3 regions of the Citrobacter enshiensis genome follow, and region 2 is predicted to be linked to each of the others. Evidence: predicted binding sites of a transcription regulator. Region 2 holds the regulator's gene; each other region holds the start of a gene.
The links. Region 2 encodes ArgR, which controls arginine synthesis, uptake and breakdown. Its sites were predicted from a motif close to ANTGAATAAAAATACANT; they were not measured.

Region 1 (7,702 bases), 750 kb from region 2:
TGTTTATTTCCTGAAATGTAAATAAGCACTTAAAATGCTATGCTTTTAACCTACTACCATACAAGATTAAAAAATTGAAAACAGAAGACTGATCACATAAAAAATGACCTATCCGACAATAGAAATAATAGTAAGTGAATCTCTAACCCTATTCTAAGTAATCATTAAAATAACACGTTACAGGTTTTCGTTATTACCAACAAGCCATCACCAATAGATACCACTTAATACTGTCGCAACAATAAAATTCATAACCCCCTTTATTAAAACACTTTAAATTCGATAACTCATACGGCAATAAAAGAGATGAAAAACCATTAGCAGATGAAGTAATAAAGAAGGGTGATGGCATGCCAAATAATGATTTAATTATCAGGACTGATTGTGGATGGTTAAGATTGAGGAGTATCGTGAATGGCAGAGATTTCAGATATGACAGAAAACTCACACTCTCCCATATTCCGGAGAGTGTGAGTAGAAATCGTTAACCCAGGCGCGCCTTCGCGTAGTCGATCGCCTGAGCAACCTGCTGCGGCGAAACACCGCCTTTTGCCGCCCGTTTATCCAGACAGGATTGCAGCGACAGGATTGGATAAACATCATCGCCAATCGCCGCACTGAACTTCTGCAAATCCTTCAGCGACAACGCTTCCAGCGGCTTACCCTGGCGAATTGCTTCAACCACCGCTTCGCCCACAATATGATGCGCTTCGCGGAACGGTACGCCTTTGGCGACCAGATAATCCGCCAGTTCCGTCGCATTGGCATAGCCCTGCTGCGCCGCTTCCTGGCAACGAGGACGCTTCACCTGAATGCCATCCAGCACCAGCGCCGCCATGTGCAGACAATCCAGCCAGGTGTCGAGCGCGTCGAACAACCCCTCTTTGTCTTCCTGCATATCTTTGTTATACGCCAGCGGCAGACCTTTCAGCGTCATCATCATGCCGGTCAGTGCGCCCTGCACACGGCCGCATTTCCCACGGATCAGTTCCAGCGCATCCGGGTTTTTCTTCTGCGGCATCAGAGAAGAGCCAGAAGTCACACGATCGGAAAGCTCAACAAAGCCCGCTTCGCCGGTATTAAAGAAAATCAGGTCTTCTGCGAAGCGTGACAGGTGAACCATCCCGATAGACGCATCGGACAGCAGTTCAAGGACATGGTCACGATCGGAAACGCTGTCCAGGCTGTTACGGGTAGCCGACGCAAAGCCCAGCCAGCCAGCCAGCTGTTCACGGTCAATCTCGTAAGCGGTACCCGCCAACGCGCCGCAACCTAATGGGCTGACGTCCAGACGCTTAAGCGCATCCTGCAGGCGACTCTCATCGCGGGCCAGCATTTCAACGTAAGCCAGGCACCAGTGGGCAAACGTGACTGGCTGCGCACGTTGAAGATGGGTATACCCCGGCATCACCGCGTCCTGGTTATTTTGCGCGGTTTCCACCAATGCGCTTTGCAGTTGACGGTTGGCGCTCAGCAGCTCCGCGACGGTCTCTTTGCACCACAACTTCAGATCGGTCGCGACCTGATCGTTACGGCTACGTCCGGTATGCAGCTTTTTACCTAGCTGGCCGACTTTGTCGATCAGCTTGCCTTCCACCCAGCTATGAATATCTTCAGCATCACTTTTCAAGATCTGCTGCGGGTCCAGACGCACCTCTTCCAGCAGATTGTTCAGAGCTTCTTCCAGCTGTAGCTGTTCATCTGCGGTCAACACGCCAACGGTCACCAGCGCTTTGGACCAGGCCACAGAGCCGACGATATCCTGCTCCGCCAGGCGATAGTCGAAGCGCAAAGAGTCATTGAACTGTTTGAACCGTTGATCCGCAGCCTGTGTAAAACGCCCACCCCAAAGTGCCATAACATGCTTCCTTAATTTCTTGAAATTTATTGCCGGATGGCGCTTCGCTTATCCGGCCTACACGTTTTGTTTACGTTGACCCGATCAGGCGCAGCCGCCATCGGGCACAGAAATAGATTACGCCAAAATACGCGTACCGATCGGCGTACCATTAAACAGCGCCGGAAGCTGTTCCGCATGACGCCAGGAGGCGATATCCACCGGACGACCCAGCGTCCGCGCCGCATCCAGAGCCGCATTCACCTTCACAATCATGCCATCAGTAATGATACCCTGATCAATCAGTTGCTCCGCTTTGTCGGCAGTGATTTCCGCAATACGCTGACCTTTCCCATCGAGAATCCCGCTCACATCGGAGAGCAGGATGAGATCCGCGCCGAGCGTTGCCGCCAGCGCTGTCGCCGCCTGATCGGCGTTAACGTTCATCAGCTGGCCTTCTTCGGTCACGCCGATTGAGCTAACCACCGGCAGAAAACCACTTTCCAGCAGGGTGTTAATCAGCTTAGGCGAACCCGGCTGCGCCAGTCCAACATGGCCTAACGCTTCGTCGAGCTGAGTCACTTTTACGCTGTCACCGTCGCCAAGATAAAGACCTACGGAGGCAATATGATGTTTCTTCGCCCACGCCAGCAGGGTTTTGTTTGCCGTTCCCGCCAGCGCGCCGGTAATAATGTTGATCTGGTCGGCAGGCGTTACACGCAGGCCGTTTTTCTTTTTCACCGGCAGGTTGAGCCCTTTCATCAGCTCATCCACCACACAGCCACCGCCATGCACGATGACCAGCGGACGCTGATGCGACTCACGATAGTTCACCAGCGCGGTAAACAGACGCTCCAGCGCTTCTTCGCTATCCAGTAATACGCCGCCCAGCTTGATAATCAATGGATTCATCATTGCACCCTTAAATAAGAGACTGCGTTTCGGCAAAGCCAAAACGGATGTTAGCGCACTGCATGGCCTGCGCCGCTGCGCCTTTCAATAAGTTGTCTTCGGTCGCCACAATAATCAGGTGCTCACCCTGCACTGCGAATCCGATATCGCAGAACGGTAACCCAACAACGTTCTTCAGCGCCGGAACGCCTTTGTCATACAGACGCACCAGCGGTTTATCGCCATACGCCTGCTGCAATACCTGCCCTACCTGAGCCTGCGTGACACCCGGTTTCAGGCGGCAGGTAATGGTTTCCAGAATGCCCCGTGGGAAGTTACCCAGATGCGGCGTGAAGATCACGTCTGCCCCCAGATGCGTTGCGATTTCCGGCTGATGGCGGTGAGTAAACACGCCGTACGGTTGCAGGCTCACTTCGCAGAAGCTATTCGAAATTGCGGCCTTGCGCCCGGCACCGCTCACGCCGCTGGTGGCGTTAATCACCGGCCACTGGGAGAGTTCAAGAAGATCGGCATCAATCAGCGGTTTCAGCGATAACTGCGCTGCCGTGGGATAACACCCCGGTACGGCAATCAGGTTTGCCTCTTTCAGTTTATCGGCGCTCCACTCAGCCAGACCGTACACCGCCTGCTCCAGCAGTTCAGGGTGCTGATGCGTAAAACCATAATATGTCTCGTAGAAGGCGCCATCATTAACGCGGAACGCACCGGAGAGGTCGAACACCACACAGCCTGCCGCCAGAAATTGCGGCGCGAGATCGTGGCTCACCTCATGGGCAGTGGCGAGGAACACCACATCCACCCCTGCGCTAAACTCGCTAATATCAGACATCGGTTGCAACGCCAAATCGACAATGCCCTTTAACTGCGGATGTAAATCGGAGATTAATTTTCCTGCATCATTGCTTTGCGCTGAGACGGTCAAAGCGGTTATGGTCATATCAGGATGGCGATTTACATAGGTCACAAGCTCTGCGCCAGCGTAACCACTGGCACCCACAATCAGCGTATTCAACATCGGGGCTGTTCACCTTCTTACGTCTATGTGATCGGGAAGACGGGAATCTTCCTCACCGGGTTAAGGTTTTTCACCTCACCTTACACTTGGTGGGTTTTATTACGCTTAACGTTATTGTATTTTTATTCACAAATACTGCATGAATATTGATACTATCATGACCTAAGGTGTGTCAACAATGAAAAACGATTTACCGCCATTTATCGAGATTTACCGCGCTCTGATTGCCACACCATCGATTAGCGCAACCGAAGAAGCGCTGGATCAAAGCAATGCGTCTTTAATCACTCTGCTGGCTGAATGGTTTAAAGATTTGGGCTTTCAGGTTGAAGTTCAGCCCGTCCCCGGTACCCGCAATAAATTCAATATGCTGGCAAGCGCCGGACAAGGTGCCGGTGGCCTGTTGCTGGCTGGGCATACCGACACGGTACCGTTTGATGATGGACGCTGGACGCGCGACCCTTTCACGCTGACCGAACACGACAATAAGCTCTACGGTCTGGGCACGGCTGACATGAAAGGTTTCTTCGCGTTTATTCTCGACGCCCTACGCGACATGGATGTGACAAAGCTGAAGAAACCGCTCTACATTCTGGCGACCGCCGATGAAGAAACCAGCATGGCGGGCGCACGCTATTTTGCGGAGACCTCCTCTCTGCGCCCGGACTGCGCGATTATTGGCGAACCGACATCGCTGCAACCGGTACGCGCCCACAAAGGCCATATTTCAAATGCGATACGCATTCTGGGTCAGTCGGGACACTCCAGCGATCCGGCGCGCGGCGTTAACGCAATTGAACTGATGCATGACGCTATTGGCCGCATCATGCAACTGCGTGACGACCTGAAAGAACGTTATCACTACGAGGCGTTTACCGTCCCGTACCCAACGTTAAATCTGGGTCATATTCATGGCGGTGATGCAGCGAACCGCATCTGTGCGTGTTGTGAACTGCATATGGATATCCGTCCGCTGCCGGGCATGACGCTGAATGATCTTAACGGCCTGCTCAATGATGCTCTGGCACCGGTGAGCGAACGCTGGCCTGGTCGCCTGACGGTGTCAGAATTGCACCCGCCCATCCCAGGCTATGAGTGTCCGCCCAATCATCAACTGGTTGAAGTGGTCGAAAAGCTGCTGGGGACGCAAACGGACGTGGTGAACTACTGCACCGAAGCGCCGTTTATCCAGACGCTATGCCCAACGCTGGTGCTCGGACCGGGTTCCATTAACCAGGCCCACCAGCCGGATGAGTATCTGGAAACCCGCTTCATTAAGCCAACCCGTGAATTGATCACTCAAGTGGTACATCACTTCTGCTGGCATTAACGATCCCTCGCCTCGCTCATCCGAAGGGAATACGCGAGGCGATGTCTTTACATTTCTATTAGCAATGCTTATCTGATTCTTGCTGAATTAAATAGCGTAAATTGCTGCCATATATTCGTTTGCTGAACCGATTTCGCAGCAATTGACGCCACGTCTTTTACGTGGCTTTATAAAAGACGACAAAGAACAATGTCCGAAAGATTCCATATTGCAGCAAGGCCGCGCACAAGCACTTTCCAGGGAACTGACATCAGCCAGTGACCCAGGTGGGCGAGCGCAGCCAGCACCGCTGCGGCGTGAAAGATACAGGGCAATCAAATTAAAGATGGGGTGTCTGGGGTCATATGAACGAACAATATTCCGCGTTGCGTAGTAATGTCAGTATGCTCGGCAAAGTGCTGGGAGAAACCATCAAAGATGCGTTGGGAGAGAGCATTCTTGATCGCGTAGAAACAATCCGTAAGCTGTCGAAATCTTCTCGTGCTGGCAATGAAGCCAACCGCCAGGAGTTGCTCACTACGCTACAGAATCTGTCCAACGACGAGCTTTTACCGGTTGCCCGTGCGTTCAGTCAGTTTCTGAATCTGGCCAACACCGCTGAGCAATACCACAGTATTTCGCCGCATGGCGAAGCTGCCAGCAACCCGGAAGTGATCGCCCGCACCCTGCGTAAACTGAAAAACCAACCCAATCTCGATGAAGCCACCATCAGAAAGGCCGTGGAGTCCTTGTCCCTGGAACTGGTGCTCACCGCACACCCGACAGAGATCACTCGCCGCACGCTGATTCATAAAATGGGTGAAGTTAACGCCTGCCTGAAGCAGCTTGATAACAAAGACATCGTCGATTACGAACGTCATCAACTGATGCGCCGTCTGCGTCAGCTGATCGCCCAGTCCTGGCATACCGATGAGATCCGTAAGCTACGCCCAAGCCCGGTGGATGAAGCCAAATGGGGCTTTGCCGTTGTTGAAAACAGTCTGTGGCAGGGGGTACCTAACTACCTGCGTGAGCTGAACGAACAGCTCGAAGAGAATCTGGGTTACACACTGCCGGTTGATTTCGTTCCCGTCCGTTTTACCTCCTGGATGGGCGGTGACCGTGACGGCAACCCAAACGTAACGGCAGATATTACCCGCCATGTGATGTTGCTAAGTCGCTGGAAAGCCACCGACCTCTTCCTGAAAGACATTCAATTTTTAATTTCCGAACTGTCCATGGTCGATGCCACGCCTGCGCTCCTGGAACTGGTGGGTGAAGAAGGTGCATCGGAGCCTTACCGCTACCTGATGAAAAATCTGCGTTCGCGCCTGATGGCGACACAGTCCTGGCTGGAAGCCCGCCTGAAAGGTGAAAAACTGCCGAAACCGGCAGGTCTACTGACCCAAAACGAACAGCTATGGGAGCCTCTGTACGCCTGTTATCAGTCGCTTCAGGCATGTGGTATGGGCATCATCGCCAACGGCGAACTCCTCGACACCCTTCGCCGCGTAAAATGCTTTGGCGTACCGCTGGTCCGCATTGATATCCGTCAGGAGAGCACCCGTCATACTGAAGCGCTGGGTGAATTGACCCGTTACCTGGGTCTTGGCGATTATGAAAACTGGTCAGAAGCCGACAAGCAGGCCTTCCTGATCCGCGAACTGAACTCCAAACGTCCGCTGTTGCCGCGTCAATGGGAGCCGAGCAATGAAACCCGCGAAGTGCTTGATACCTGCCAGGTCATCGCCGAAGCACCGCTCGGTTCCATCGCCGCTTACGTCATTTCGATGGCAAAAACCCCGTCTGACGTACTGGCCGTTCATCTGCTGTTGAAAGAAGCCGGCATTGGCTTTGCCATGCCTGTTGCGCCACTGTTCGAAACGCTGGATGACCTGAACAATGCCGATAGCGTGATGACGCAGTTGTTGAATATCGACTGGTATCGCGGGTTTATCCAGGGCAAGCAGATGGTCATGATCGGCTACTCTGACTCCGCGAAAGACGCCGGTGTGATGGCCGCGTCCTGGGCGCAGTATCAGGCGCAGGACGCGCTGATCAAAACCTGTGAAAAAGCAGGTATTGAGCTGACGTTGTTCCATGGGCGCGGCGGCTCCATTGGTCGCGGCGGTGCCCCAGCCCATGCGGCGCTCCTCTCCCAACCGCCAGGCAGCCTAAAAGGCGGACTGCGCGTCACCGAGCAAGGTGAGATGATCCGCTTCAAATACGGTCTGCCGGAAGTGACCATCAGCAGTCTGTCTTTGTACACCAGCGCGATTCTGGAGGCCAACCTGCTGCCGCCGCCGGAACCGAAAGAAGACTGGCGTCATATTATGGATGAGTTGTCTGTCATCTCTTGCGACATGTATCGTGGCTACGTGCGTGAAAACAAAGACTTTGTGCCGTATTTCCGCTCTGCAACGCCAGAACAGGAACTGGCTAAATTGCCGCTTGGCTCGCGTCCGGCAAAACGTCGACCCACCGGTGGCGTTGAATCACTGCGCGCCATCCCGTGGATCTTTGCCTGGACGCAAAACCGCCTGATGCTCCCGGCCTGGTTAGGTGCAGGTACCGCGCTGCAAAAAGTGGTCGAAGATGGCAAGCAAAGCGAACTGGAAACCATGTGTCG
Region 2 (7,702 bases):
CAGACCGTCGGCAATCAGGTCAGGAGCTGGAATACCTGTTACCAGATTCACCGTGAGCCCAGGGTATTCCTTCAGCATCCTGGCGGTCAGTCCGGCAAGGACATTTTGCGCCATGGTTGAAGAACAGCCGATGCGCAACGTACCGATAGGGGTGTTGTTAAACGCATAGAGCTGCTCATGCACATCCTGGACTTCATGCAACATTCGGCGGCAGCCCTGGTAGTAAATTTTACCGGCTTCGGTAAGGCCAATGCTGCGTGTACTGCGGTTCAGCAGCTTCACCTGCAGTTCATCTTCCAGTTTTGCCACGGTCTGGCTAATGGAGGAGACGCTCATTTGTAGCTGTCTGGCAGCGGCGGTAAAGGAGCCAAATTCGACCACTTTGGCAAACACCGACATCCGTTTTAATCGTTCCATTATTCACTCTGGCTTAAAAGTGATTTAGATCACATATTATAGATAACAGCATAACAGTTACGCTAATATATTATTATTCAAATAACAGCAGTGTCGCTCTCGCCTGGCTTTCCTTGCCCTTCTCTGCGGCGACATTGGCTAATAACTCTATCGCCTGCACTCTCTCTACAATCAAGGTCAACATGAGTCTGTTTCCCGTTATCGTGGTGTTTGGGCTGTCCTTCCCACCGATATTTTTCGAACTTCTTTTATCACTGGCGATTTTCTGGCTGGTGCGCCGGGTGCTGGTACCGACAGGTATCTATGATTTTGTATGGCATCCGGCGCTGTTTAATACCGCGCTCTATTGCTGCCTGTTTTATCTGATATCGCGCATGTTTGTTTGAGGCTGAAGTGAAAACACTAACAAGAAAAATCTCCCGCACGGCCATTACGCTGATACTGGTCATTCTGGCGTTCATCGCCATTTTTCGTGCCTGGGTCTATTACACCGAGTCACCGTGGACGCGTGATGCGCGTTTCAGCGCGGATGTTGTGGCTATCGCGCCAGATGTGGCAGGGCTTATCACCCATGTGAATGTTCGCGATAACCAACTGGTGAAAAAGGATCAGGTGCTGTTTACCATCGATCAGCCACGTTATAAAAAGGCGCTTGAAGAGGCCGAAGCCGATGTGGCGTATTACCAGGTGTTGTCGCAGGAAAAACGCCAGGAGGCCGGTCGACGTAATCGTCTTGGCGTTCAGGCGATGTCTCGTGAAGAGATCGATCAGGCCAACAACGTTCTGCAAACCGTATTGCATCAGCTCGCGAGAGCGCAGGCCACTCGTGACCTGGCGAAATTAGATCTCGAACGGACCGTTATTCGCGCACCGGCAGACGGTTGGATAACCAACCTGAACGTCTATACCGGTGAGTTTATTACCCGTGGTTCCACGGCAGTTGCTCTGGTGAAACAGAACTCTTTTTATGTCCTGGCGTATATGGAAGAAACCAAGCTGGAGGGCGTTCATCCGGGCTATCGTGCGGAAATTACGCCGCTGGGCAGTAATCGGGTGTTAAAAGGAAGTGTGGACAGCGTGGCGGCGGGGGTCACAAATGCCAGCAGTACCCGCGATGCGAAGGGCATGGCGACCATTGATTCCAACCTCGAATGGGTGCGACTGGCGCAGCGTGTTCCGGTGCGGATCCGTCTTGATGACCAGCAGAACAATCTCTGGCCAGCAGGTACAACGGCGACTGTCGTGATCACCGGCCAGCAGGATCGTGATGAAAGTCAGGATTCCTTCTTTCGCAAATTAGCGCATCGTCTGCGCGAGTTTGGTTAATCATGATGGGGATGTTCACCATCGCCAGCCAACACGTTCGCTTTGCGATAAAGCTGGCGTGCGCGATTGTGCTGGCTCTGTTTGTTGGCTTTCACTTTCAGCTTGAAACGCCGCGCTGGGCAGTACTGACTGCGGCACTTGTTGCGGCGGGGCCGGCATTTGCTGCCGGAGGCGAACCGTATTCCGGCGCCATCCGCTATCGCGGTATGTTGCGCATCATCGGAACCTTTATCGGTTGTATCGCCGCGCTGGCGATCATCATCACCATGATTCGCGCACCGCTGCTGATGATTCTGGTGTGCTGTATTTGGGCGGGATTTTGCACCTGGATCTCCTCTCTGGTGCGTCTTGAAAACTCCTACGCGTGGGGGCTTTCGGGGTATACCGCACTCATTATCGTCATCACTATTCAAACGGAACCGCTATTGACGCCGCAGTTCGCCCTTGAGCGCTGTAGCGAGATTGTGATTGGCATCGTCTGTGCCATCGTCGCGGATCTGATTTTCTCTCCACGATCGGTGAAGCAAGAGGTTGATCTTGAACTGGATAATCTGCTCATCGCGCAGTATCAACTGATGCAACTGTGCATTAAGCACGGTGACAGTGAGGAAGTGGACCGGGCCTGGAGCGCGCTTGTACGGCGTACTGCGGCACTGGATGGCATGCGCAGCAATCTGAACATGGAGTCCTCGCGCTGGGGGCGTGCTAACCGACGTCTGAAGGCGCTCAATACGCTCTCTCTGACGCTGATCACGCAATCCTGCGAAACCTATATGATTCAAAATACGCGTCCGGAATTGATCACCGATACGTTTCGTGAGTTGTTTGAAACCCCCGTTGAAACTGCGCAGGATGTTCACCGGCAGCTCAAGCGCATGCGTCGCGTGATCGCCTGGACGGGTGAGCGGGAAACGCCGGTGACCCTGTACACCTGGGTCGGGGCAGCCACGCGGTATCTGTTATTGAAACGCGGTGTGGTGGGTAATACGAAAATCAGTGCGACCGAAGAAGAGATTTTACAGGGCGAGCCCGTGGTGAAGGTGGAGTCTGCCGAGCGTCACCATGCGATGGTCAACTTCTGGCGCACCACCTTGTCATGCGTGCTGGGGACGTTGTTCTGGCTGTGGACAGGATGGACGTCTGGTAGCGGAGCGATGGTGATGATTGCGGTAGTGACCTCACTGGCGATGCGATTGCCGAATCCGCGAATGGTCGCGATCGACTTTATCTACGGGACGCTGGCGGCGCTGCCGTTGGGGTTACTCTATTTTCTGGTGATCATCCCTAACACCCAACAAAGTATGTTGCTGCTCTGTCTGAGTCTGGCGGTACTGGGATTCTTTCTGGGAATCGAAGTCCAGAAACGCCGCCTGGGTTCGATGGGGGCACTGGCGAGCACCATTAACATCATTGTGCTCGACAACCCCATGACCTTCCATTTCAGCCAGTTTCTGGACAGCGCATTGGGGCAGATTGTCGGCTGTATGCTGGCGTTTATCGTGATCTTACTGGTGCGGGATAACTCTCGTGACAGGACCGGTCGCGTGTTGCTCAATCAGTTTGTTTCGGCGGCCGTCTCGGCGATGACCACCAATGTTGTTCGCCGTAAGCAAAACCATCTTCCGGCACTCTATCAGCAGCTGTTTTTGCTGATGAACAAATTCCCTGGGGATTTACCCAAGTTCCGTCTGGCGCTGACGATGATCATTGCGCATCAACGTCTTCGTGACGCGCCGGTTCCGGTGAATGACGATCTCTCTATTTTCCACCGTCAGCTTCGCCGTACCGCCGATCGCGTGATTTCCGCCAGTAGCGACGACAAGCGTCGGCGATACTTCGGACAACTTCTTGAGGAACTCGATATCTATCAGGAAAAACTGCGCATCTGGGAAGCGCCACCGCAGGTCACGGAACCGGTAAAACGACTCTCTGGCATGTTGCATAAGTATCAGCATGCCCTGACGGATAACTAAACACGGAAAAGCCGACGCCAAAAGCGTCGGTTTTTTTATGGCTATACTTAACCGATGTGCAGGAATAGTCGTGGCGGGTAGTTTGGTGGGTTGCGAAAGCGCTTACCGGAGGTGGTGGCGGGTAATGAATATCTATACCTTTGATTTTGATGAGATAGAAAACCAGAGTGATTTTTACCGTGAGTTTGCGCGGATGTTTGGTATTGCCAGAGAACAGATCAGCGATCTGGATTCTCTGTGGGAGATAGTGATCGGCGAAGTGTTGCCGTTACCGCTGGAAATAGAGTTTGTTCATCTACCTGAAAAACAGCGCCGACGTTATGGAGCGTTGATTTTGCTGTTCGATGAAGCAGAAGAAGAGCTGGAAGGGCAGTTACGTTTTAACGTTCGGCTCTAAGCGTCAGGCATAAAAAAGCCCCCGACAGGAGGGGGCGAAATCGTCGGGCTAGACGACAAGGGTTTATTTGTAGAGTTCTGCCGTGGCGTGCCACTGTGAACCTTCTTTCAGTTCAACCACACGATAGCTGCTGGCGCCAGCTTTCTCCGCTTTAGCGGCGAGTTCCTGACGCATATCCATCGGGGAGCTACCAATCTGAGAAACAGAGATACTGCCCATGGATTGCAGATTTTGTGCTTCTTGCGCATTGACCTGGTGTACGGCGGCGTTTGCGCCGAAAGAGAGAACAGAAGCCAGGCCGAGTGAAGCGATAAGATATTTAGTGTTCATAGTTTACATTCCTCAATACGGTTAACTCAGCGGTTTGAAGGGCGTTCTTATGCGATATTCCCGCGAGTTATTGTTTGCATTAGCGATGACAGGCGAGCCTTATTTGTACAGTTCAGCAGTGGCGTGCCAGTGGCTACCGCTACGTGCTTCGGTGATCTGATACGCGGAGGCGCCTTGTTGTTCCGCTTTTTTATTCAGCATTTCATGCATGTCCATCGGTGAAGAGCCGATCGCGCTGACGGAAACGGAACCGATAGCTTCGCGGTTTTGCGCCTGCTGGGCATTGATAGAATCTGCGGCGAATGCACCGAATGAGAGAACAGAGAGAATACTTAACGTTGCAACCGCTGTTTTGATTTTCATGATATTTACCTCGTCGAATTCTTTTATTGGGGTCCTTTGTTTCGTGACCCTCATCACAAAATAAAGTATACACTAGTAACGCCATCAATTAATACCCTGCTAATTGTTAAGTGGGTAATTAAGTATTAAAAAAATCAGTTTTTATAATGTCATGGAATTAAAAATGTTTCTGATGACGAGGTTTTTGATTTAAATTTAATAAATTCATATAGATATGGATTTTAACGAAATGTGCGATTCCGGGCTTTATCATTGACTGCGTGAATGTGTCTCAGCGATTAAACGCACTATTCGTTAAATCAAAAGCAGTGAAAGTGCGCGTAAAGCAGAGAGAAAGACAGGATTTTCCCCGCCGTGTGTGGCGGCGGGGAGAGGGGTTACAGCTCTTGTTCGAACAGTTCGAGAATCGCTTCGTACAGATCTTTCACCGAGAAGCCATTGGCTGGGGTTGTGAAAATGGTGTCATCGCCCGCAATTGTCCCGAGGATACCTTCCGCTTTGCCCAGTGAGTCCAGCAGGCGTGCGATCAGTTGCGCTGCGCCAGGGCTGGTATGGATCACGACAACGGCATCATTGAAATCGATATCTAATACCAGGTTCTTTAACGGGCTGGATGTCGTGGGGACACCCAACTCTGCCGGGAGGCAGTACACCATCTCCATTTTTGCGTTGCGGGTTCGCACGGCGCCGAACTTGGTCAGCATGCGTGAGACTTTGGACTGATTGATGTTATCAAAGCCCTGATCCTGCAACGCGAGGACGATTTCACCCTGTGAGCTGAATTTTTCTTCTTTAAGCAGCGCTTTAAACGCCTTTACTAATTCTTCTTGTTTTGCCGAGCTTCGCATAAGTCACCCGTAATATGGCGGTAGAAACAACATTATTGTGCATACAGATGAATTTTTATGCAAACAGTCTGCCTTGTTCGAGGCTGAAATAATGTTATGAAAGAGCGGAATTTTATCAAATTTCGTTATCAAGAAACATGCCTGTGTCACGGCTCGCAAATAAGGTTAAAAGTAAATTAAATGTTATCAAATTGATGTTGTTTTGAAGGGGGAGTAGGGTATATTGTCCGCACTTGTGGAAAAGTTGCTCTACTGCTGCAGTGGCTTTGGATTACGTAAATTAAATGCATAAAAGCCAAATTCGCGTGACTCCGCATTATTGGCACGTGAGTATTGTAATCGTTAATTTTGTGAATTAAGGTCGCCGCCGCGGAGCAATAAACACTTAGCTTATCAATATAATAAGGAGTTTAGGATGAAAGTTGCAGTCCTCGGCGCAGCTGGCGGTATCGGTCAGGCGCTAGCATTACTGTTAAAAAATCAACTGCCTTCAGGTTCAGAACTCTCCCTGTACGACATCGCTCCAGTGACCCCAGGTGTGGCCACTGACCTGAGCCATATCCCAACTGCTGTGAAGATCAAAGGTTTCTGTGGCGAAGACGCAACCCCAGCACTGGAAGGCGCTGATGTGGTTCTGATCTCTGCTGGCGTAGCGCGCAAACCGGGTATGGATCGTTCCGACCTGTTTAACGTTAACGCCGGTATCGTGAAAAACCTGGTCCAGCAGATTGCGAAAACTTGTCCGAAAGCGTGCGTGGGTATTATCACCAACCCGGTGAACACCACTGTCGCTATCGCTGCAGAAGTCCTGAAGAAAGCCGGTGTTTACGACAAGAACAAACTGTTTGGCGTGACCACGCTGGACATCATCCGCTCCAACACCTTTGTTGCGGAACTGAAAGGCAAGCTGCCGACGGAAGTTGAAGTGCCGGTAATCGGCGGACACTCTGGTGTGACTATTCTGCCACTGCTGTCGCAAATCCCGGGCGTTAGCTTCACCGAAGAAGAAGTCGCTGCCCTGACCAAACGTATCCAGAACGCGGGTACTGAAGTGGTTGAAGCAAAAGCCGGTGGCGGATCTGCAACCCTGTCTATGGGTCAGGCTGCAGCACGCTTTGGCCTGTCTCTGGTTCGCGCGATGCAGGGCGAAAAAGGGGTTGTGGAATGTGCCTACGTTGAAGGCGACGGCCAGTATGCGCGTTTCTTCTCACAGCCGCTGCTGCTGGGCAAAAACGGTGTGGAAGAGCGTAAGTCTATCGGCAAACTGAGTGCCTTTGAGCAAAATGCGATGGAAGGCATGCTGGATACGCTGAAGAAAGATATCACTCTGGGCGAAGAGTTCGTTAATAAGTAAGCGAACCGCCATCAGTGAAAAAAAACCGGAGCATTGCGACTCCGGTTTTTTTGTGCCTGGATTTGGGAAATACTCAGTTGGTTGCCGGATATTCCTGAATGGTGACCTGCAGCGTCAGCTGCTTGTCATCCCGCATGACGATCACGGGGATCACCGAGCCTGGGCGAATTTCAGCCACCTGGTCCATGGTTTCCAGCGCGGAAACGGCAGGTTTATTGTTCACTGAAATGATCAAATCATTGACCTGAATGCCAGCCTGAGCCGCCGGGCCATCCGGTGAGACTTCGTTGACGACAATTCCCTGAATCTGATCTATCCCACCGCTCTGGGCATGCATTGGCGCGATTTCGCGGCCGCCAATACCGATGTAGCCACGGATCACGCGACCATCACGGATAAGCTTATCCATAATTTTTGTCGCCAGCTGGAACGGAATGGCGAAGCCAATGCCTTCCGGCGTTTCGCCGTCGTTACTTTTATCAAAGGATAAGGTGTTAATGCCCATCAACTCACCCAACGAGTTGATCAGCGCGCCACCGGAGTTACCGTGGTTGATGGAGGCGTCCGTTTGCAGAAAATTTTGGCGCCCGGAAGGGTTCAGGCCAATACGACCGGTAGCGCTGATGATCCCCTGAGTGATGGTTTGTCCGAGGTTATACGGGTTGCCGATAGCCAGAACGACGTCGCCGATATG
Region 3 (7,702 bases), 460 kb from region 2:
AACGCCTGGGACGCGGTTGTGGAGGAGTTTGACGGCTACCGTCAGATCTGGCGCAAACGCGGTGTGATGCCCATGTTGCGCGCGCTGATGTCGCAGAGAAACATTGCGGAAAACCTGCTGGCGACAGCGGGAGGCGAGCGCCGTCTCACTGATATTCTGCACATCAGCGAACTTTTGCAGGAAGCGGGATCGCAACTGGAGAGCGAACATGCGCTGGTACGCTGGCTTTCGCAGCATATTCTGGAACCCGACAGCAATGCCTCCAGCCAGCAAATGCGTCTGGAAAGCGATAAGCATTTGGTGCAAATCGTCACCATTCATAAATCGAAAGGGCTGGAGTATCCGCTGGTCTGGCTGCCCTTTATTAGCCATTTCCGTATTCAGGATCAGGCCTATTATCACGATCGCCGCTCCTTTGAAGCGGTACTGGATCTCAGCGAAGCGGACGAGAGCATTGAACTGGCGGAAGCCGAACGGCTGGCGGAAGATCTCCGCTTGCTCTATGTTGCGCTGACCCGTTCCGTATGGCATTGCAGTCTTGGTGTTGCACCGCTGGTGCGCCGCCGTAGTGATAAAAAAGGCGAGACGGATGTGCACCAGAGCGCACTGGGCCGTCTGCTGCAAAAAGGTGAACCGAAAGATGCCGCCGGGCTTCGCGCGTGCATTGAATCGTTGTGTGGTGAAGATATCGCCCTGCAAATAACGGGCGCGCCGGACACCGAACGCTGGCAGACGGCGCAAGCCGCCCGCGCCGAACTGAGTGCGAAAGTGTTACAACGCTCCCTGGGCGATAGCTGGCGGGTAACCAGTTATTCCGGCTTACAGCAACGGGGTCACAGTGTTGCTCAGGACTTAATCCCTCGCCTTGATGTTGATGCCGCTGGTGTCGCTGAGGTGACGGTTGAGCCGGGGTTAACCCCACATCAGTTTCCGCGCGGCGCATCGCCGGGCACCTTCCTGCACAGCTTGTTTGAAGATCTCGATTTTACTCAGTCTGTTGATGCCGACTGGGTAGAAGGAAAACTGGCGCTGGGAGGTTTCGACGCACACTGGGAACCGGTTTTGACCGCGTGGCTGGAGGCCGTCTTACAGGCACCGCTTAACGATACTGGCGTGAGTCTTCGTCATCTCTCCGATCGCGACAAACAGGTAGAGATGGAGTTTTATCTGCCGATAGCCCAGCCGCTGAATGCCAGTCAACTGGATGCACTCATTCGTCAATACGATCCGCTCTCTGCCGGGTGCCCGCCGCTGGACTTCATGCAGGTGCGCGGCATGTTGAAAGGGTTTATTGATCTGGTGTTTCGCCATGAAGGGCGTTACTACCTGCTCGATTACAAATCTAACTGGCTGGGTGAGGACAGTGCCGCCTACACCCAACAGGCGATGGCTTCGGCGATGCAGGCGCACCGTTACGACCTGCAATATCAGTTGTATACGCTGGCCCTGCATCGGTATTTGCGCCATCGCATCGCGGACTACGACTACGAGCGCCATTTCGGCGGCGTTATCTATCTCTTCCTGCGCGGCGTGGATAGCGAACAACCACAGCAAGGCATTTACGCGACTCGTCCGGACAGCGAATTAATTGCGCAGATGGACGAGATGTTTGCAGGCGCGGTACGGGAGGAGGCGTAATGACAATCCAGAAACGCTTACTGGATGCGGTAGACCAAAAGCAGCTAAGACCGCTGGATGCGCAGTTTGCGCTGGCGGTTGCCGGCAATGACGATCCGGCAGTGACGCTGGCGGCGGCGTTGCTCAGTCGTGATGCGGGGGAAGGCCACGTCTGTCTGCCGCTTTCACGGCTGACCATCACGGAAGACGCGCATCCGCTGTTGCTGACATGGCTCAACGAAGCGCCAGAGCGCATCGACTGGACGCAACGCCTGTTAACGTCTGCCGCGGTGAGCCGTGGCGAACGACCAACGCCGCTCATTTTGCACGACGATCGCCTCTATCTGAACCGAATGTGGCGTAATGAACGTACGGTAGCGCGCTTCTTTAGCGAGGTGAATCAGGCCATTGAACTGGATGAGCAGCAGCTAACCCAGACGCTTGATGCGCTTTTCCCACCCACCGATGAAATCAACTGGCAAAAAGTGGCGGCTGCCGTGGCGTTGACCCGTCGTATCTCGGTGATTTCCGGTGGTCCGGGGACGGGCAAAACGACGACCGTGGCAAAGCTGCTGGCGGCGTTGATTCAGATGGCTGACGGTGAACGCTGTCGTATCCGGTTGGCGGCGCCCACGGGCAAAGCGGCGGCGCGACTGACGGAATCGCTGGGGAAAGCATTACGTCAATTACCGCTTACCGATGAGCAAAAAAAACGGATCCCGGATGACGCCAGCACCCTGCATCGACTGTTAGGCGCGCAGCCTGGCAGTCAGCGTCTGCGTCACCATGCGGGCAACCCGCTGCATCTGGATGTGCTGGTGGTTGATGAAGCATCAATGATTGACCTGCCAATGATGTCGCGCCTAATCGAAGCATTGCCGACGCACGGGCGGGTCATTTTTCTGGGCGATCGTGACCAGCTTGCATCCGTTGAGGCGGGCGCTGTGTTGGGGGATATCTGTGCCTGTGTGAAGGACGGCTTTACGCCTGCACGTGCGCAGCAGCTCAGTCGGCTTACCGGATGCCAGGTTTCGGCTGGAGCAGAAACAGATGCCGCCGCTTCACTGCGCGACAGCCTTTGTTTGCTGCAAAAAAGCTACCGTTTTGGCAGTGATTCCGGCATTGGCCAACTGGCTGCTGCCATTAATCGCGGCGATAAATCTGCAGTTAAGGCGGTCTTCCAGCAAGGATTTAGCGACATTGAAAAACGGACGCTGATGAGCCGTGAAGATTACGCAGCGATGCTGGATGAGGCCGTGGCTGGGTACGGGCGGTATCTTGATCTGCTGCGGGCGGGGGCCGAACCCGATTCCATCATTCAGGCGTTCAATGATTACCAGCTGCTGTGCGCGCTGCGCGAAGGGCCATTTGGCGTTAACGGACTGAATGAACGTATCGAACACGTGATGCGGGAAAAACGCAAAATTGCCACGAATGCGCACTCGCGCTGGTATGAAGGGCGGCCGGTAATGATTGCGCGAAACGACAGCGCGTTGGGATTATTTAACGGCGATATCGGCATTGCGCTCGATCGCGGCCAGGGGCTGCGAGTCTGGTTTACGATGCCGGACGGCGCTATTAAGTCCGTACAACCGAGCCGTCTACCGGAACATGAAACGACCTGGGCGATGACGGTGCATAAATCTCAGGGTTCGGAGTTTGATCATGCGGCGCTCATTCTCCCTACACAGCGTACGCCGGTTGTGACGCGCGAACTGGTGTATACCGCGGTTACCCGTGCGCGCCGTCGCCTGTCGCTGTATACCGATGAGCGGGTGTTGAATGGTGCAATCGCGACCCGAACCGAGCGTCGTAGCGGGCTGACGGCCTTGTTTAACGAGGGTATTGCGCAGCAGGATTTGTAGGCCGGATAAGCGTTAGCGCCATCCGGCAATGTGCCTGATGGCGACGCGAAACTGTTTTATCAGACCGGCAACGTATTAAGCCGCTACCCCAAATCCGCCATCAACACTTTTGAACGGCGCTGATAGTTGTACATCTCTTTTTTGCTCTCGGGGAGCAGGTCGATATCCACCGGCGTAAAGCCACGCTCCTGAAACCAGTGAATGCTCCGCGTGGTCAGCACAAACAGCTTGCTAAGCCCGATTTGTCTGGCCTGCGCGGCAATCCGCTCCAGCAGGACCTCTCCCCGCGATGAACTGCGATAATCCGGATGCACCGCCACGCAGGCCATTTCGCCGATCTTCTCTTCCGGGAAAGGATACAGCGCCGCGCAGGCGATGGTCAGGTTATCACGCTGAATAATGGTGAATTTGTCGATCTCCATCTCCAGCTGTTCACGGGAACGGCGCACCAGAATCCCTTGCTGTTCCAGTGGGCTGATAAGCTCGAGAATTCCGCCAATATCATTAATGGTGGCGCGGCGGATTTGTTCGGCGCTTTCCATCACGATCTGCGTGCCGATACCGTCACGCGAGAACAATTCCTGTAACAGTGCGCCATCTTCCTGATAGCTGATCAAATGGCAGCGACGTACACCGCTGCGACAGGCTTTCACCGCACCGCGCAGGAAACGCACGGTGCCGGAGTTGTAATCCTCTTTCTCTTCCTGTGCTTCTACGCGGGCCTGCGCTTCATTCGGGAACAGTTCAGAAACAATGTCGCCATCGTCGTTGGTAACCCCTTGTGAGGAGCAAAAGCCAATCATTTTCTCCGCCTTCAGTTTGATGGCGAGCTGGGTGGCTATCTCTTCTGAGGTCAGGTTAAAACTTTCACCGGTGACAGAGACGGCGACCGGTCCCATCAGGACAATCGCGCCGTTGTCGAGCTGGCGGTGAATCGCCTCTTCATCAATACGACGGATACGTCCGCTGTGGCAGTAATCGACACCATCATCAACGCCCAGTGGCTGTGCGATGATAAAGTTGCCGCTGACCACGTTGATGTGCGCGCCCTGTAGCGGCGTGTTATTGAGGCTCATCGACAGACGTGCGGTGATATCCAGCTGTAATGTGCCAGCCGCCTGCTTGACCAGCTCCAGGGTTTTGGCGTCCGTCACACGCGTATTTTTGTGGTACACCGGCTCATGATGGTGTGCGGCCAGGTTCGCATCGATTTGCGGACGTGCGCCATACACGACCACCAGGCGAATGCCGAGGCTGTGCAGAAGCCCGATGTCATTGACGATACTGGAGAAATTATCATGCTCGATGGCTTCGCCGCCCAGCATAATGACAAACGTTTTCCCCCGATGGGTATTGATATAGGGAACAGAATGGCGGAATCCCTGTACCAGTTCGGTTCTACGTTCCTTCACCACGGCACACCCTCTTTGCATGATTATTCGTATTAAGTGTATTTTTATTCTGTTTTTTCTCCGGGCGCAAGTGCAAATTTGCCTGCAGTCGAAGGTATTTATCAGTAATACCGTGAATATAAAAAGAAAGTTTACCGTTTTATAGATGACAGATTATGCGTCATTCGCTAAAGTTTCCGGTCAATTCAGACGTTTTGTAAATCAGCACCGTTAGATTTGTTTTGCTCGGGAGAAGCATGTCGGGATCCAATCCAGCAATCAGCCGCCGTCGTTTACTGCAAGGGGCGGGCGCCATGTGGCTATTGAGCGTAAGCCAGGTCGGTCTGGCTGCGGTCAGCCAGGTCGTTGCGGTTCGTATTTGGCCAGCATCCAGTTACACCCGTGTGACGGTGGAATCGAACCGCGAGTTGAAATACAAGCAATTTGCCCTGAGTAATCCTGAGCGCGTCGTGGTGGATATTGAAGGTGTGAACCTGAATTCCGTGCTCAAAGGCATCGGAACCCAGATCCGCCCGGATGATCCCTACATCAAGTCGGCGCGAGTGGGGCAGTTTGATCCGCAGACTGTGCGCATGGTGTTTGAACTGAAACAGAACGTGAAGCCGCAGCTGTTTGCTCTCGCGCCGGTGGCGGGCTTTAAAGAACGCCTGGTGATGGATCTTTACCCTGCAAATGCGCAGGACATGCAGGATCCGCTGCTGGCGTTGCTTGAGGATTACAACAAAGGCGATCTGGAGAAACAGGTCCCGCCTGCGCAGAGCGGCCCACAGCCGGGTAAAGCGGGGCGCGATCGTCCGATTGTGATCATGCTTGATCCGGGGCACGGCGGCGAAGACTCCGGTGCCGTGGGCAAATACAAGACGCGTGAAAAGGACGTGGTATTGCAGATCGCCCGTCGCCTGCGGGCGCTGATCGAGCAAGAAGGCAACATGAAGGTCTATATGACGCGAAATGAAGATATCTTCATTCCGCTGAAAGTGCGCGTCGCGAAAGCCCAAAAACAGCGTGCCGACCTTTTTGTCTCAATTCACGCGGATGCATTTACCAGTCGACAGCCCAGCGGGTCGTCGGTGTTTGCCCTTTCCACCAAAGGCGCAACCAGTACGGCAGCAAAATACCTGGCGCAAACCCAGAACGCCTCGGATTTGATCGGGGGGGTCAGTAAAAGCGGCGACCGCTACGTCGATCACACGATGTTCGACATGGTGCAATCGCTGACCATTGCCGACAGCCTGAAGTTCGGGAAAGCGGTGCTGAAGAAACTTGGCCAGGTCAACAACCTGCACAAGAATCAGGTAGAGCAGGCAGGGTTTGCCGTCTTGAAAGCGCCAGATATCCCTTCGATTCTGGTTGAAACAGCCTTTATCAGTAACGTTGAGGAAGAGCGGAAGCTCAAAACCGCGACGTTCCAGCAGGAAGTGGCGGAATCGATACTGGCGGGGATCAAAGCTTACTTCGCCGATGGGGCGACGCTGGCGAGAAGAGGATAATAAAAAAGCGCTGAGAAGCGCTTTTTTTACAGATGCTTTTTTTACAGACGCCAGAAACAAAAAAAACACCCATCAGGGTGCTTAATTTTGTTGGTTGCGGGGGCCGGATTTGAACCGACGACCTTCGGGTTATGAGCCCGACGAGCTACCAGGCTGCTCCACCCCGCGTCCGTCTTTCTACTCTTCCATCGAGTAATTTCTTCTTCACAATGTGTTGGTTGCGGGGGCCGGATTTGAACCGACGACCTTCGGGTTATGAGCCCGACGAGCTACCAGGCTGCTCCACCCCGCGTCCGTCTGTTACTCTGCTATCAAGTAACTTCTTTTTCTTCACATTGTATTGGTTGCGGGGGCCAGATTTGAACTGACGACCTTCGGGTTATGAGCCCGACGAGCTACCAGGCTGCTCCACCCCGCGTCCGTGGATGCGCACTATACTCTGCTAACGTTTTCATGCAACCCTTTTTTTAACCAGATCATAAATTTGGTACGAGAGTGGTTAAAAATAGTCCTGACGGCTCGTTTTTTGCACAAAATTTGCGGCAAGGGCTGTCTGCGCATTTCATTAGGTCCGGGGGTTTGTTATCTTCATCTCGCATTATTGGCAACTTAAAGACGAGAACAATGAAAGGACGTTGGGCAAAATATCTTCTCACCGGAGCCGTCGTGGCGATGCTTGCTGCGTGTTCCTCTAAACCCACCGATCGCGGACAGCAGTATAAAGACGGGAAGTTTACCCAGCCTTTCTCACTGGTGAACCAACCTGATGCGGTCGGCGCGCCGATTAACGCGGGCGATTTTGCCGAGCAGGTGAATCAGATTCGCAGTTCATCACCGCGTTTATATGGTAATCAGAGCAACGTTTATAGCGCTGTTCAGGACTGGCTGCGTGCTGGCGGTGATACGCGCAGTATGCGTCAGTTCGGTATTGATGCCTGGCAGATGGAAGGCGCGGATAACTACGGCAACGTACAGTTCACCGGCTATTACACGCCAGTCATCCAGGCGCGCCATACGCGTCAGGGAGAGTTCCAGTACCCGATTTACCGGATGCCGCCAAAACGCGGACGCCTGCCGTCCCGTGCGGAGATCTACTCCGGCGCACTGAGCGACAGCTACATTCTGGCTTACAGTAATTCGTTGATGGATAACTTCATCATGGATGTACAGGGCAGCGGCTATATTGATTTTGGCGACGGCAGCCCGCTCAACTTCTTCAGCTATTCCGGGAAAAACGGCCATGCTTACCGCAGTATCGGTAAAGTGCTGATCGACCGGGGTGAAGTAAAGAAAGAAGATATGTCGATGCAGGCGATTC

Region 1: a site for ArgR is predicted at 3,878-3,895, ahead of argC (N-acetyl-gamma-glutamyl-phosphate reductase). Genes of this name have one in related genera too.
Region 3: a site for ArgR is predicted at 4,930-4,947, ahead of argA (amino-acid N-acetyltransferase). Genes of this name have one in related genera too.

What each region holds. Positions count from the first base shown of each region.
Region 1 covers NZ_CP119862.1:4,620,500-4,628,201, forward strand. The annotation lists gene argH (argininosuccinate lyase) at 485-1,858, opposite strand; gene argB (acetylglutamate kinase) at 1,976-2,752, opposite strand; gene argC (N-acetyl-gamma-glutamyl-phosphate reductase) at 2,760-3,764, opposite strand; gene argE (acetylornithine deacetylase) at 3,943-5,094, shown strand; gene ppc (phosphoenolpyruvate carboxylase) at 5,439-7,702, shown strand, end outside.
Region 2 covers NZ_CP119862.1:456,320-464,021, forward strand. The annotation lists gene aaeR (HTH-type transcriptional activator AaeR) at 1-417, opposite strand, end outside; gene aaeX (p-hydroxybenzoic acid efflux pump operon protein AaeX) at 600-803, shown strand; gene aaeA (p-hydroxybenzoic acid efflux pump subunit AaeA) at 811-1,743, shown strand; gene aaeB (p-hydroxybenzoic acid efflux pump subunit AaeB) at 1,749-3,716, shown strand; gene P2W74_RS02205 (barstar family protein) at 3,841-4,113, shown strand; gene yhcN-B (DUF1471 family stress response protein YhcN-B) at 4,177-4,443, opposite strand; gene yhcN (peroxide/acid stress response protein YhcN) at 4,543-4,806, opposite strand; gene argR (transcriptional regulator ArgR) at 5,184-5,654, opposite strand; gene mdh (malate dehydrogenase) at 6,070-7,008, shown strand; gene degS (outer membrane-stress sensor serine endopeptidase DegS) at 7,082-7,702, opposite strand, start outside.
Region 3 covers NZ_CP119862.1:919,563-927,264, forward strand. The annotation lists gene recB (exodeoxyribonuclease V subunit beta) at 1-1,638, shown strand, start outside; gene recD (exodeoxyribonuclease V subunit alpha) at 1,638-3,482, shown strand; gene argA (amino-acid N-acetyltransferase) at 3,566-4,897, opposite strand; gene amiC (N-acetylmuramoyl-L-alanine amidase AmiC) at 5,131-6,384, shown strand; tRNA gene P2W74_RS04445 (tRNA-Met) at 6,476-6,552, opposite strand; tRNA gene P2W74_RS04450 (tRNA-Met) at 6,600-6,676, opposite strand; tRNA gene P2W74_RS04455 (tRNA-Met) at 6,726-6,802, opposite strand; gene mltA (murein transglycosylase A) at 7,009-7,702, shown strand, end outside.